Methylosinus trichosporium OB3b: one gene and its partners. The protein of the gene in region 3 interacts with the protein of the main gene of each other region in a pairwise test. Links are inferred from orthologs where the notes say so. Each region holds a gene or a part of one and is shown on either strand. Other genes may lie near its edges.

Region 1 (2,669 bases), 3.1 Mb from region 3 along the record:
GCCGATATTGGTGTAGTCGACGACGCCGGTGCCGCCGAGATCGGGGCTCACCAGAATGCCGGTCGCGAGAGCGCCGGTGATGCCGCCGATGGCGTGGACGCCGAACACGTCGAGCGAGTCGTCATAGCCGAAGAAGTTCTTCACCTTGGAGACGAAGAACAGGCTGAGCGGCGAGACGAGGAGGCCGAGGACGATGGAGCCCATCGGGCCGGCGAAGCCGGAGGCCGGGGTCACCGCGACGAGGCCGGCGACCGCGCCCGAGATCAGGCCGAGCAGCGAGGGCTTGCCCTTCAGCGCCCATTCGGTCAGCAGCCAGGAGAGACCCGCCGCAGCGGTCGCCACCATGGTGTTGACGAAGGCGAGCGCCGTCGTGCCGTTGCACTCGAGGTTGGAGCCGGCGTTGAAGCCGAACCAGCCGACCCACAGCAGCGAGGCGCCGATCATGGACAGCGTCAGCGAGTGGGGCGGCAGCGCCTCCTTGCCATAGCCGATGCGCTTGCCGATGATCAGCGCGCCGACGAAGCCGGCGATGCCGGCGTTGATGTGGACGACTGTGCCGCCGGCGAAGTCCAGCGCGCCCGTGCCATGCATCCAGGGCGCGAGGCCGCCGGCGATCCAGCCGACGGAGGCCAGGATCGTGTCGATATCGCCCTGAGCCGCGGCTTTCGCCTCTTCCGTGCCCGCCGCGGCGAGCTTGGTGGCCGCGTCGACCAGCGCGTTCGGATCGGCGACGCCCCACACCCAATGCGCGACCGGGAAGTAGATGATGGTCACCCAGAGGATGACGAACACGAAGGCCGCCGAGAATTTGATGCGCTCGGCGAAAGCGCCGATGATCAGCGCCGGCGTGATCATCGCGAAGGTCATCTGGAACACCATATAGGCGTATTCCGGAATGACGACGCCCGGCGTGAAGGTCGGCACATTGGACGAGACGTCGACGCCCTTCAGGAACAGCTTGTTGAAGCCGCCGATGTAATTGTTGAGCGGGCCGCCGTCGCCGAAGGCCAGCGAATAGCCGTAGAGCGTCCACAGGACGCCGACGAGCGAAACGATCGCGAAGGTTTGCGTCAGCACCGACAGCGCGTTCTTCGAGCGCACGAGGCCGCCATAGAACAGCGCGAGCCCGGGGATCGACATCATCAGCACGAGCAGGGTGGAGGTGAGCATCCAAGCCGTGTCGCCGGGCTTGGGCGTCGGATCGTTGCCAGCGAAGGCGGGTTCGGCGGCGACTGCGGCGATCGCGACGCCCATGAGTATCGAAGCCGCAGACAGGCCTCGAGGCAAACGAAGTCTCATTGGGAACTCCTGGTGATTTTTCGGGAGAGTGTCAGAGCGCGTCGGCGTCGCGCTCGCCGGTGCGGATGCGGATCGTCTGCTCGAGCGGAAGAACGAAAATCTTGCCGTCGCCGATCTGGCCGGTATGCGCCGCGGTCGTGATCGCCTCGATCGCCTTGGCGACGAGCTCCGAGGTCACCGCCACCTCGATTTTCAGCTTCGGCAAGAAGCTCACGGCGTATTCGGCGCCGCGGTAGATCTCGGTATGCCCTTTCTGCCGTCCATATCCCTTGACTTCCGTCACGGTGAGGCCGTGCACGCCGATATTCGTCAACGCGTCGCGGACCTCATCGAGCTTGAAGGGCTTGATGATCGCTGTCACGATTTTCATCTGCCTATCCTTGTTTTTTCGACCTGCATGGCGTGCGCCGACGCGTCGAGAGCGACGGCGTCGGTGCGGCAATGGCCAAGACGAGCACCGTCGTGCTCACGGCCATGGCCTTCAAATGGCGTGCCAGAGGTAATAAGGCGCCGCCGACGCCGGGAGTCGCACGGTCCCGGCCGGAAAACAACGAGGTCGGTGGAAGATCATTCCGTCTGCGAGACGTCGTGCCCGCCATTCGCCGATGCGCGAGAGCGGTGAGACGGTCGAGCGGCGCCTGAAATCATGCAGCTGGCGCCTATCACATAAGCAGATGCGGGCTCACCCTCGCGGCGGACGCTCGCGGATGAGACCTTCCTGCGCGACCGAGGCGACGAGCCGTCCGTCCAATGTGTAGACGAGCCCGCGCGTCAACGCCCGCGCGCCGGCGGCCGTCGGGCTGTCCTGCGCATAGAGCAGCCATTGGTCCGCGCGGAACGGCCGATGGAACCATACGGCGTGATCGAGGCTCGCCACCTGCAGATCGCGATCGAAGATGGAGCGGCCGTGAATGACCAGCGCGGTGTTGAGCAAGGTCATGTCGGAGAGATAGGCGAGCACGCCGCGATGGGTCGCGTCGTCGTCGGGCAGGGCGCCGATCACGCGGAACCAGATGAATTGTTGAGCAGGCGTCTGGGGTGTGTGCGAAAAATAGGCGCTCGGATCGGAAAAGCGGATGTCGAGCGCCGACGTTCGAGCGATGCATTCGGCGGCCATGGGCGGCAGGAAGGAGGCGAAGCGCTCGGCGAGCGCGCTCGTCGTCGGCAGGCTCTCGGGCGGCGGCGCGTTCGGGGCCGGAAATGCGTGCTCGAAACCCGGCTCGACGATCTGGAACGAGGCCTCCATCGAAAAAATGGCGCGGCCGTGCTGGCTGGCGACGACGCGCCGCGTCGTGAAGCTCGCCCCGTCGCGCACGCGCTCGACCGCATAATCGATCGGCGCAGCGGCGTCGCCGGCGAGGATGAAATAG
Region 2 (2,903 bases), 260 kb from region 3 along the record:
CGCTCGAGGAGCTGCCGCTCTGGGGCTTCGACGGCAGCTCGACGCAGCAGGCCGAGGGCCGCAGTTCCGACTGCGTGCTGAAGCCCGTCTCCGTCTTCCCGGACAGCACGCGCACCAATGGCGCGCTGGTGATGTGCGAGGTGATGATGCCGGACGGCGTGACGCCGCATCCGTCCAACGCGCGCGCCACCATTCTCGACGACGAGGGCGCCTGGTTCGGCTTCGAGCAGGAATATTTCTTCTACAAGAACGGCCGTCCGCTCGGCTTTCCCGAGTCCGGCTTCCCGGCGCCGCAGGGGCCCTATTACACTGGCGTCGGCTATAAGAACGTCGGCGAGATCGCGCGCCAGATCGTCGAGGAGCATCTCGACATCTGCCTCGAGGCCGGCATCAATCACGAAGGCATCAACGCCGAGGTGGCCAAGGGCCAGTGGGAGTTCCAGGTGTTCGGCAAGGGCTCGCGCAAAGCCGCCGACGAGATGTGGGTGGCGCGCTACATCCTGCTGCGCCTCGCCGAGAAATACGGCATCGACATCGAGTTCCACTGCAAGCCGCTCGGCAACACCGATTGGAACGGCTCCGGCATGCACGCCAATTTCTCGACCGCTTATCTGCGCGAGGTCGGCGGCAAAGCCTATTTCGAGCAGCTGATGAGCGCGTTCGAGAAGGCTAAGGACGCGCATATCGCGGTCTATGGACCGGATAATCATCTGCGCTTGACCGGCCTGCACGAAACCGCGTCGATCAACACATTCAGCTGGGGCGTCGCCGATCGTGGAGCCTCGATCCGCGTGCCGCACAGCTTCGTCAAGAACGATTACAGAGGCTATCTGGAAGATCGCCGTCCGAACTCGCAAGGAGACCCCTACCAGATCGCCTCGCAGATTCTGAAGACGATCTCGACCGTGCCGACACGTTGAGATCGCTTCGGCGACCGAGGCGCGTCGCTCCGACGCCGGACGATCGAGCGGCGACGCGTCGTTTCGCGCCGCTGCTGGCTTTCTGAAAGAGGCGAGCGAAACCCTGAGACTTTTCTGATCTCCGCACATTCGCTCGCGCGAATTCGACGTCGACGACCGCAGCCGACGCCTCATTTTTGGGCGTCGGCTGCGATCGTCCGCGCTATTTTAGCCGTGGAACATTTTTGCAGCAGATGCTATTAGCCCTCGGTTCCCGGGCCGGGAGGGCGGAAGCCGTCGCAGCCTCGGAACACGAGCGATGCGGGGAAGGGTGAATGAAGAAAATCGAGGCGATCATCAAACCCTTCAAGCTCGATGAAGTAAAAGAGGCGCTGCAAGTCGCCGGCCTGCAAGGCATTACTGTCACCGAGGCGAAGGGTTTCGGTCGCCAGAAAGGGCACACCGAGCTCTATCGCGGCGCGGAATATGTGGTCGACTTCCTGCCCAAGGTGAAGATCGAGATCGTGCTCGCGGACGACACCGTCGATCGCGCGATCGAGGCGATCCGCAAAGCCGCGCAGACGGGCCGCATCGGCGACGGAAAGATTTTCGTCTCCAATGTCGAAGGCGCGATCCGAATCCGCACCGGCGAGACCGGGGCGGACGCGATCTGAACCGGCTCATCCCGTCGATCTCGGCGCGCCCTGCGGCTTCATCATCCCGCTCGCGCAATACGCTTCGACGCTCCACATCGAACTGAAGGCTCCACGACATGACGACGGCCAAGGACGTTCTCAAGCAGATCGCCGACAACGACGTGAAATATGTGGATTTCCGCTTTACGGATCCGCGCGGCAAGTGGCAGCATGTCACTTTCGACGTGTCGATCGTCGACGAGGATGCGCTGAACGAAGGCATCATGTTCGACGGCTCCTCCATCGCCGGCTGGAAGGCGATCAACGAGTCCGACATGACGCTGCTGCCCGACCTCTCCACGGTCACGACCGATCCGTTCTTCGCCGCCTCCACCCTGTCGATCGTCTGCGACGTCGTCGAGCCGACCACCGGCCAGCCCTACAACCGCGACCCGCGCGGCATCGCCAAGAAGGCGCAGGCCTATCTGCAGTCGACCGGCGTCGGCGACACCTCCTTCTTCGGTCCGGAAGCCGAATTCTTCGTCTTCGACGACGTGCGCTTCTCCACCGATCCCTACAACACCGGCTTCACCGTCGATTCGGTCGAGCTGCCGACCAATTCCGACACGGCCTATGAAGGTGGCAATCTCGGCCATCGCGTGCGCACCAAGGGCGGCTATTTCCCGGTTCCGCCGATCGACTCCGCCCAGGACATGCGCGGCGAGATGCTGGCGGCCATGGCGTCGATGGGCGTAAAAGTCGAGAAGCACCATCACGAGGTCGCCTCCGCCCAGCACGAGCTCGGCCTGAAGTTCGCGACGCTCGTCGAGGTCGCCGACCATCTGCAGATCTACAAATATGCGATCCATCAGGTCGCGCATTCCTACGGCAAGACGGCGACCTTCATGCCGAAGCCGGTCTATGGCGACAATGGCTCGGGCATGCATGTCCACCAGTCGATCTGGAAGGAAGGCAAGCCGGTGTTCGCGGGCGACAAATACGCCGGCCTCTCCCAGGAGTGCCTGTGGTATATCGGCGGCATCATCAAGCACGCCAAGGCGCTGAACGCCTTCACCAATCCGTCGACGAACTCCTATAAGCGCCTGGTTCCGGGCTTCGAGGCGCCGGTGCTGCTCGCCTATTCGTCGCGCAACCGCTCGGCCTCCTGCCGCATTCCCTTCGCGACCAGCCCGAAGGCGAAGCGCGTCGAGGTTCGCTTCCCCGATCCGACAGCGAACCCCTATCTCGCCTTCTCGGCCATGCTGATGGCCGGCCTCGACGGCATCGCCAACAAGATCGATCCGGGCCAGCCCTCCGACAAGGACCTGTACGACCTGCCGCCGGAGGAGCTGAAGGCGATCCCGACGGT
Region 3 (6,121 bases):
GAAGTTCGGGTTCGGTTCATCCGAGTTCGGCGCCGTATGAGGCGCATGGAACGCCTGGCGTCGGAAATGGGGCGAAGCCGCGTCGCGAGGCGCCGAGCGCTTCACAATTGTCGAGGGGGCTTCTTGGCGGATCGATTGAACACGAGCGTGCTGGCGACTTGCGAGCGACGGCTCTTGGGCGCAATCGTTCAGCGCCTTCCGACCTGGGTGCTGCCGGACCAGCTGACGGCGGTCGGGCTGCTGGGAGCGGCGGCGACGGGGGCGGGGTTTCTGCTGTGCCATTGGTCGGCGTGGTTCCTGGCGCTGGTGGTGGCGGGGCTGGCGACGAACTGGTTCGGCGATTCGCTGGACGGGTCGCTGGCGCGGCACCGGTCGATCGAGCGGCCTCGCTACGGCTTCCTTCTGGATCATTCGAGCGATCTGATCGCGATGAGCCTGATCGTGGTGGGGCTCGGGGCGTCGCCTTTTTTCACCATGCCGTCGGCGCTGTTCGTGCTGTCGCTCTATCTGCTGATGAGCTCCTACACCTATCTCCGCGTGGCGACGGAGGGGGTGCATCGCCTGTCCTACGGCGGAATGGGAGCGACGGAGTTCCGGATTCTGGTGGCGGTGTGGGCGCTGATCGCGCATTGGGCCGGCCCCGGCCTGATCGAGGCGCGGATCCTGCGGTTCGCCTGGATCGACGTGTCGGTGGGCGGCCTGTCGGCCGTCGCCTTCACTTTGTTCGTGCTGATGGTTCGCCGCGATCTCGCGAAGATGGAGGCGGAGGAGGACGTCGGCGCGAGCGCGACGGTCCATCGCCTGCCGGCGCCGCGCCGGCGCGAAACGGCCGAGCCCCAGACCCTGCCGCCGCCGCCCGCCGCCGAGCCGGCCCCGCAGCTCCAGGGCGCGTCGCTGCGATAGGCAAAAAAACTCCCCTGCTCGCAATGGGAAGGCGCGGCGAGCGGCATATTTGGTCCGGATGATCCCATCCGGAGACCATCCCATGGCAGCTCATAGAGAAGCTCACACCGGCAATCGTGACGTTCGCGCCCGTCAGAAGGCCGCGCTCGACACGCCCACCGCCCTCTCCGCCGACGCGACGCGCGACGTGTCCGGCGCGCTCAACGCCGTGCTGGCCGATATTTTCGCGCTCTATCTCAAGACCAAGAATTTCCACTGGCACATGTCCGGGCCGCATTTCCGCGACTATCATCTGCTGCTCGACGAGCAGGGACAGCAGATTTTCGCCATGACCGACGACGTCGCCGAGCGCGTGCGCAAGGTCGGCGGCGCGACGCTGCGCTCGATCGGCCACATCGCCAGATTGCAGCGCATTCCGGACAATGACGCGGATTATGTCGATCCGCAGGACATGCTCGCCGAATTGCGCGACGATAATGGCGCTCTGGCGCTGCGCATGCGCGAAGCCCATTCGATCTGCGACGAGCAGGGCGACATAGCGAGCGCCTCGCTGTTGGAGACCTGGATCGACGAGACTGAGCGGCGCATCTGGTTCCTGTTCGAGGCCGGCCGCCGCGGCAACGCCTGATCGAAAGCTCTACGGCTGAGCCGGCGTCCCGCCGGCCTCGCGCGCCCGCGCGCGCTTCTCCCGCGCCGGAGCGAAGACCTCGAGCAATTGCCGCTTGATCGTCGCCTGGCGCGAGGCGGAGAGGATCTTTCCGCCCGTGAGATCGGTGACATAGAAAGAATCGACAGCCCGCTCGCCGAAGGTGACGATATGGGCCGAGCCGATGTTGAGGTTGAGGTTGGAGATGGCGTTGGTCAGATCGAACAGCAGGCCGACGCGGTCGAGGCCCGACACCTCGATGACGGTCGCGACATTGGAGAAGCTGTTGTCGATGACGATGTCGGGCGCGATGTCGAAGGCGAGGGAGCGGTCCTTGGCGCTGCGCGCGGCCACGGCCTCGGAGATGGCGATCTCGCCGCGCAGCGCCTTCTCGATGTAATCGGCGACGCGGCGCGCGCGGCGCGTCTCGTCCTCGTCGAGCGGGAAGGCGCGCGAGAAGAAGATGGTGTCGAGCGCGAGCCCGTCGGCCGTGGTGAAGATATGGGCGTCGACGATATTGGCGCCGCTCGCGGCGCAGGCGCCGGCGATGATCGACAGCAGCCGTCGATGGTCCTGCGCGACGACGGTCAGCTCCACCGCGCCGCTCTTGGTGTCGAGATCGACTGTGGTGGCGAGCGGCGCCTGCGCATTGTTCAGCTCGCGCAACAGGCGCGCATGGCGGACCTTGCGCGGCAGATCGGCCTTCAGCCAATAGGCCGAATAATGCCGCTGCGCATAAGCGTCGAACTCGGCGGCGCCCCACTCGCCGAGCGCGGCGCGCAGCTCCTCCTTGGCGAAAGCGACGCGGCTCTTGCGATCGGCCGCCGAATGGCCGCCGCCGAGCACCACCTCGGTCTCCCAATAGAGAACATTGAGCAGCTGCGCCTTCCAGGCGTCGAGCACGCCGGGCCCGACCGCATAGATGTCGCACATGGTGAGGACGAGCAGCATCTTGAGCCGCTCCATCGTCTGCACCGATGCGGCGAAATTCTCGATCGTGCGCCGGTCGGAGAGATCGCGGCTCTGCGCGATGCTGGACATCAGCAGATGATGCTGCACCAGCCAGGCGACCGTGTCGGTCTCGGCCGGGGTGAAGCCGAGGCGCGGACACAGCGAATGAGCGATGCGCGCGCCGGCGTGCGAATGATCTTCCTTGCGGCCCTTGGCGATATCGTGCAGCAGCAGGCCGAGATAGAGCGCCTTGCGATTGGCGATGGTCGGGAGAATATCGGCGGCGAGCGCCGCTTGCGCGGGGCCGCGGCCGGACTCCAGCGCGGCCAGCGCGCCGACCGCGCGCAAGAGATGCTCGTCGACCGTATAGTGATGATACATGTTGAACTGCATCATCGCGACGATGCGGCCGAATTCGGGAATGAAGCGGCCGAGCACGCCGGTCTCGTTCATTCGCCTCAGCACGATCTCGGTCATATTATGCGAGGTGAGAATGTCGAGGAAGAGACGGTTCGCCTCCTTGTCGGCGCGCAGATTCGCGTCGATGCGGCGCAGGGCGCGCGTCACGGCGCGCACCGCGTCCGGATGGATGGCGAGCGCGTGACGATCGGCGATCGAGAACAGCCGCAGAATATTGACCGGATCGCGCTCGAACACCTGCTCGTCGGCGACGCGGACGCGGTCGTGATCGACCGAAAAATCGCCGGCCGGCAGCTTTTGCGCGCGGCGCTTCAGCCGTCCGAGCACGCGGTCGAGCATGGCGCGAGGCTTGGCCTCACGCTCCTCGAGCGCCGCGCAGACAATGGCGGTGAGATCGCCCACATCTTTGGCGACGAGGAAATAATGCTTCATGAAGCGCTCGGTGCGCGAGAGACCGGCGCGATCATGATAGCCGAAGCGCGCCGCCAGCGTCGGCTGCATGTCGAAGGACAGACGCTCCTCGGCCCGGCCGGTGAGAAAATGCAGCATGCAGCGCACGCGCCACAGGAACTCCTCGCAGCGCTGGAACAGGGCCAGCTCCGCGCTGCTGAACAGTCCCGCGGCGACGAGTTCCTCGGGCTCGCGCACGCGATAGACATATTTGGCGATCCAGAACAGTGTGTGCAGATCGCGTAGGCCGCCCTTGCCCTCCTTGACGTTCGGCTCGACGAGATAGCGCGAGGAGCCGGCGCGCGAGACGCGCTGGTCGCGCTCGGCGAGCTTGGCGGCGACGAAGGCGCGCGTGTCGCCGCGCATGATCTCGCGCTCGAAGCTCGTCGTCAGCTCGCGATAGAGCTCGGCGCTGCCGAGGATGAAACGCGCCTCGAGAATCGTCGTGCGGATGGTCACGTCGGCGCGCGCCTGACGCAGGCATTCGGCGACCGAGCGGCTCGAATGCCCGACCTTCTGCCGCAGATCCCACAAGATATAGAGGATCGCCTCGACGACGCTCTCCCCCCAGGGCGTCTGCTTATAGGGCAGCAGGAACAGGAGATCGATGTCGGAGCCGGGCGCGAGCGTGCCGCGCCCATATCCGCCGACCGCGACGATGGTGAGCCTCTCGGCAAAGGTCGGATTATCGGCGACATAGACGAAGCGCACGACATAATCATAGATCGCGCCGATGATCTCATCCTCGAGATCGGAAAGGTAGCGAGCGCAGGCCATGCCCTTGCCGCCGGCGTCGAGATAGGCGCGCGCGGCCGCATGGCCGTCGGCGAGCGCGGCGCGCAGCCGCTCGACCACCGCGGCGCGCGGCGGCGCGCCGGGCTTGGCCTCGGCGCAGAGGGCGTCGATCGCCCCGCCGAGAGAGGCGCGGAGCCCGGCGGCGGCAGGGGGCCGCGGATGCGACGGCGGCGAGGCCTGGTGGCGCTGCTCGTCCAGCGCTCGCGTCACGTGCATCAGCCGGACTTGCGCAGGAAGGCGAGCTTCGCCTCGATCGCATCGAAGATCGGAGCGGCGAGATCGGGGCCGCCGACCCGCGCGAGCGCGCGCAGGCCAGTCGGCGAGGTGACGTTGATCTCGGTCAGATGGCCGTCGATCACGTCTATGCCGACGAAAAGGAGGCCGCGCGCCTTCAGCTGCGGTCCGAGCCGCGCGCAAATCTCGCGTTCGCGCTCGGTGAGCGCCGTCGCCGCCGCTGCGCCGCCGCGCACCATATTGGAGCGAATGTCGTTCTCGGCAGGGATGCGGTTGATCGCGCCCAGGGGCTCGCCGTCGACGAGCAATATGCGCTTGTCGCCGAGGACGACCGCGGGCAGGAAGCGCTGCGACACCCAGGGCTCGCGAAACATCGTATGGAACAGATCGAACAGCGAGCCGAAATTAGGATCGCTCACCGCCACTTTGAACACGCTGGCGCCGCCATGACCATAGAGCGGCTTCATGACGATCTCGCCCTGCTCGGCGCGAAAGGCCTCGATCGCCTGTCTGTCGCGCGAGATCAGCGTCGGCGGCATCAGCTCGGCGAACTCCATCACGAACAGCTTCTCCGGCGCGTTGCGCACGGCGGCCGGGTCGTTGACGACGAGGACCCGCGACTGGATTTGCTCGAGCAGATGCGTCGACGTGATATAGGCGAGATCGAAGGGCGGGTCCTGGCGCAGCAGCACCACATCCACGCCGGCGAGGTCGAGGACGCGCCGCTCGCCGAATTCATAATAGCGGGCGGGATCGTCGAAGACGGTGAGCGCGCGCGCCGGCGCCGTGAGCCGGCCGGCAACCAGCGATAGCGCGTCGGGCGTGTAATGCCAGAGCGCATGGCCGCGCCTCTGCGCCTCCAGCATCAGCGCGAAGGTCGAATCGCCGGCGAAATTGATGCGCTCGAGGGGGTCCATCTGGACCGCTATGTCGATCATGTCTCAACGCCTCATCGTCGGCGGCGCGGAGCCGACCGACAGGAAGGACAGCAGTTAACGCGTTTCGCGACCGGGCGAAAGCGCCGCCTCGTCCGCGCCCGGCCGGCGTAGCCGGCGTTAACTCGGCTTGAAGGAAGATCCGCCTAGCGTGTTCTCGAATCGGAACGCGGGAACAAACAGGATACGTGTCCCCAATGCGGTATTCATCGATCGGCGCCGGCCTCGTTTTTCGGCAGTTCCTCTTCCTGGCCCTGCTGGTGCTCATGGGAGCCACCGGCTTCGTGTCGGTGGTTCGCGTGCGCGATCTGGCGGACGCCGCCGCCGATCCGGCCAACGCCGCCCAGGTGGGCGTGCTGGTCGCGACCGCGAGCCGGGCGGCCGATTCGCTCGCGATCGAGCTCGCCATCGGCACGCTGGCCTCGGCGTTTCTGGTGGTCGGCGTGTCGATCCCGACCATACATCGCACGGTTTCGGCGCCGATCAAGACGATCGCCCGGCAAATGGCCGATCTCGCCGCCGGCGACACCACGATCGATGTGAAGGGCGCCGACCGCGCCGACGAGATCGGCTCCATCGCCAAGGCTCTGATCGTGCTGCGCGACGCCGTCCGCGCCAATAATGAGATGGCCGCCGAGATCAAGGCGCGCGACGACCGCGAGAATAGGCTGCGGCGCGAGGCGGCGATCCGCGATCAGGTCGAGCATTATTCGCACGAGCTGTCGGCGACGACCGCCAAGCTGGGCGACATGACGAAGAAGATGGCCGCCACATCGGAGGATATGAT

Evidence for each region.
Region 1: the proteins of CQW49_RS19455 (region 3) and CQW49_RS04885 interact in binary tests that used the Escherichia coli proteins (3 or more experiments, as listed by UniProt). The link is inferred for Methylosinus trichosporium OB3b from one-to-one orthologs.
Region 2: the proteins of CQW49_RS19455 (region 3) and CQW49_RS20745 interact in binary tests that used the Escherichia coli proteins (3 or more experiments, as listed by UniProt). The link is inferred for Methylosinus trichosporium OB3b from one-to-one orthologs.

What each region holds. Positions count from the first base shown.
Region 1 is NZ_CP023737.1:1,011,416-1,014,084, reverse strand. It holds CQW49_RS04885 (P-II family nitrogen regulator), read right to left. Parts: upstream 1,670-2,669; coding sequence 1,331-1,669; downstream 1-1,330. Other genes in the region: CQW49_RS04880 (acyl-CoA thioesterase), read right to left, coding at 1,982-2,669; CQW49_RS04890 (ammonium transporter), read right to left, coding at 1-1,299. UniProt on the Escherichia coli protein: Involved in the regulation of nitrogen metabolism. Regulates the activity of its targets by protein-protein interaction in response to the nitrogen status of the cell.
Region 2 is NZ_CP023737.1:4,370,785-4,373,687, reverse strand. It holds CQW49_RS20745 (P-II family nitrogen regulator), read left to right. Parts: upstream 1-1,234; coding sequence 1,235-1,573; downstream 1,574-2,903. Other genes in the region: glnA (type I glutamate--ammonia ligase), read left to right, coding at 1,672-2,903; CQW49_RS20750 (glutamine synthetase beta-grasp domain-containing protein), read left to right, coding at 1-920. UniProt on the Escherichia coli protein: P-II indirectly controls the transcription of the glutamine synthetase gene (glnA). P-II prevents NR-II-catalyzed conversion of NR-I to NR-I-phosphate, the transcriptional activator of GlnA. When P-II is uridylylated to P-II-UMP, these events are reversed.
Region 3 is NZ_CP023737.1:4,110,822-4,116,942, reverse strand. Bases 1,341-4,781 are described here. They hold CQW49_RS19455 ([protein-PII] uridylyltransferase), read right to left. Parts: upstream 4,382-4,781; coding sequence 1,541-4,381; downstream 1,341-1,540. Other genes in these bases: gshB (glutathione synthase), read right to left, coding at 4,381-4,781; CQW49_RS19460 (Dps family protein), read left to right, coding at 1,341-1,531. Also shown: CQW49_RS19465 (CDP-alcohol phosphatidyltransferase family protein), read left to right, coding at 175-903; more of CQW49_RS19460, read left to right, coding at 986-1,340; more of gshB, read right to left, coding at 4,782-5,337; CQW49_RS19445 (methyl-accepting chemotaxis protein), read left to right, coding at 5,532-6,121.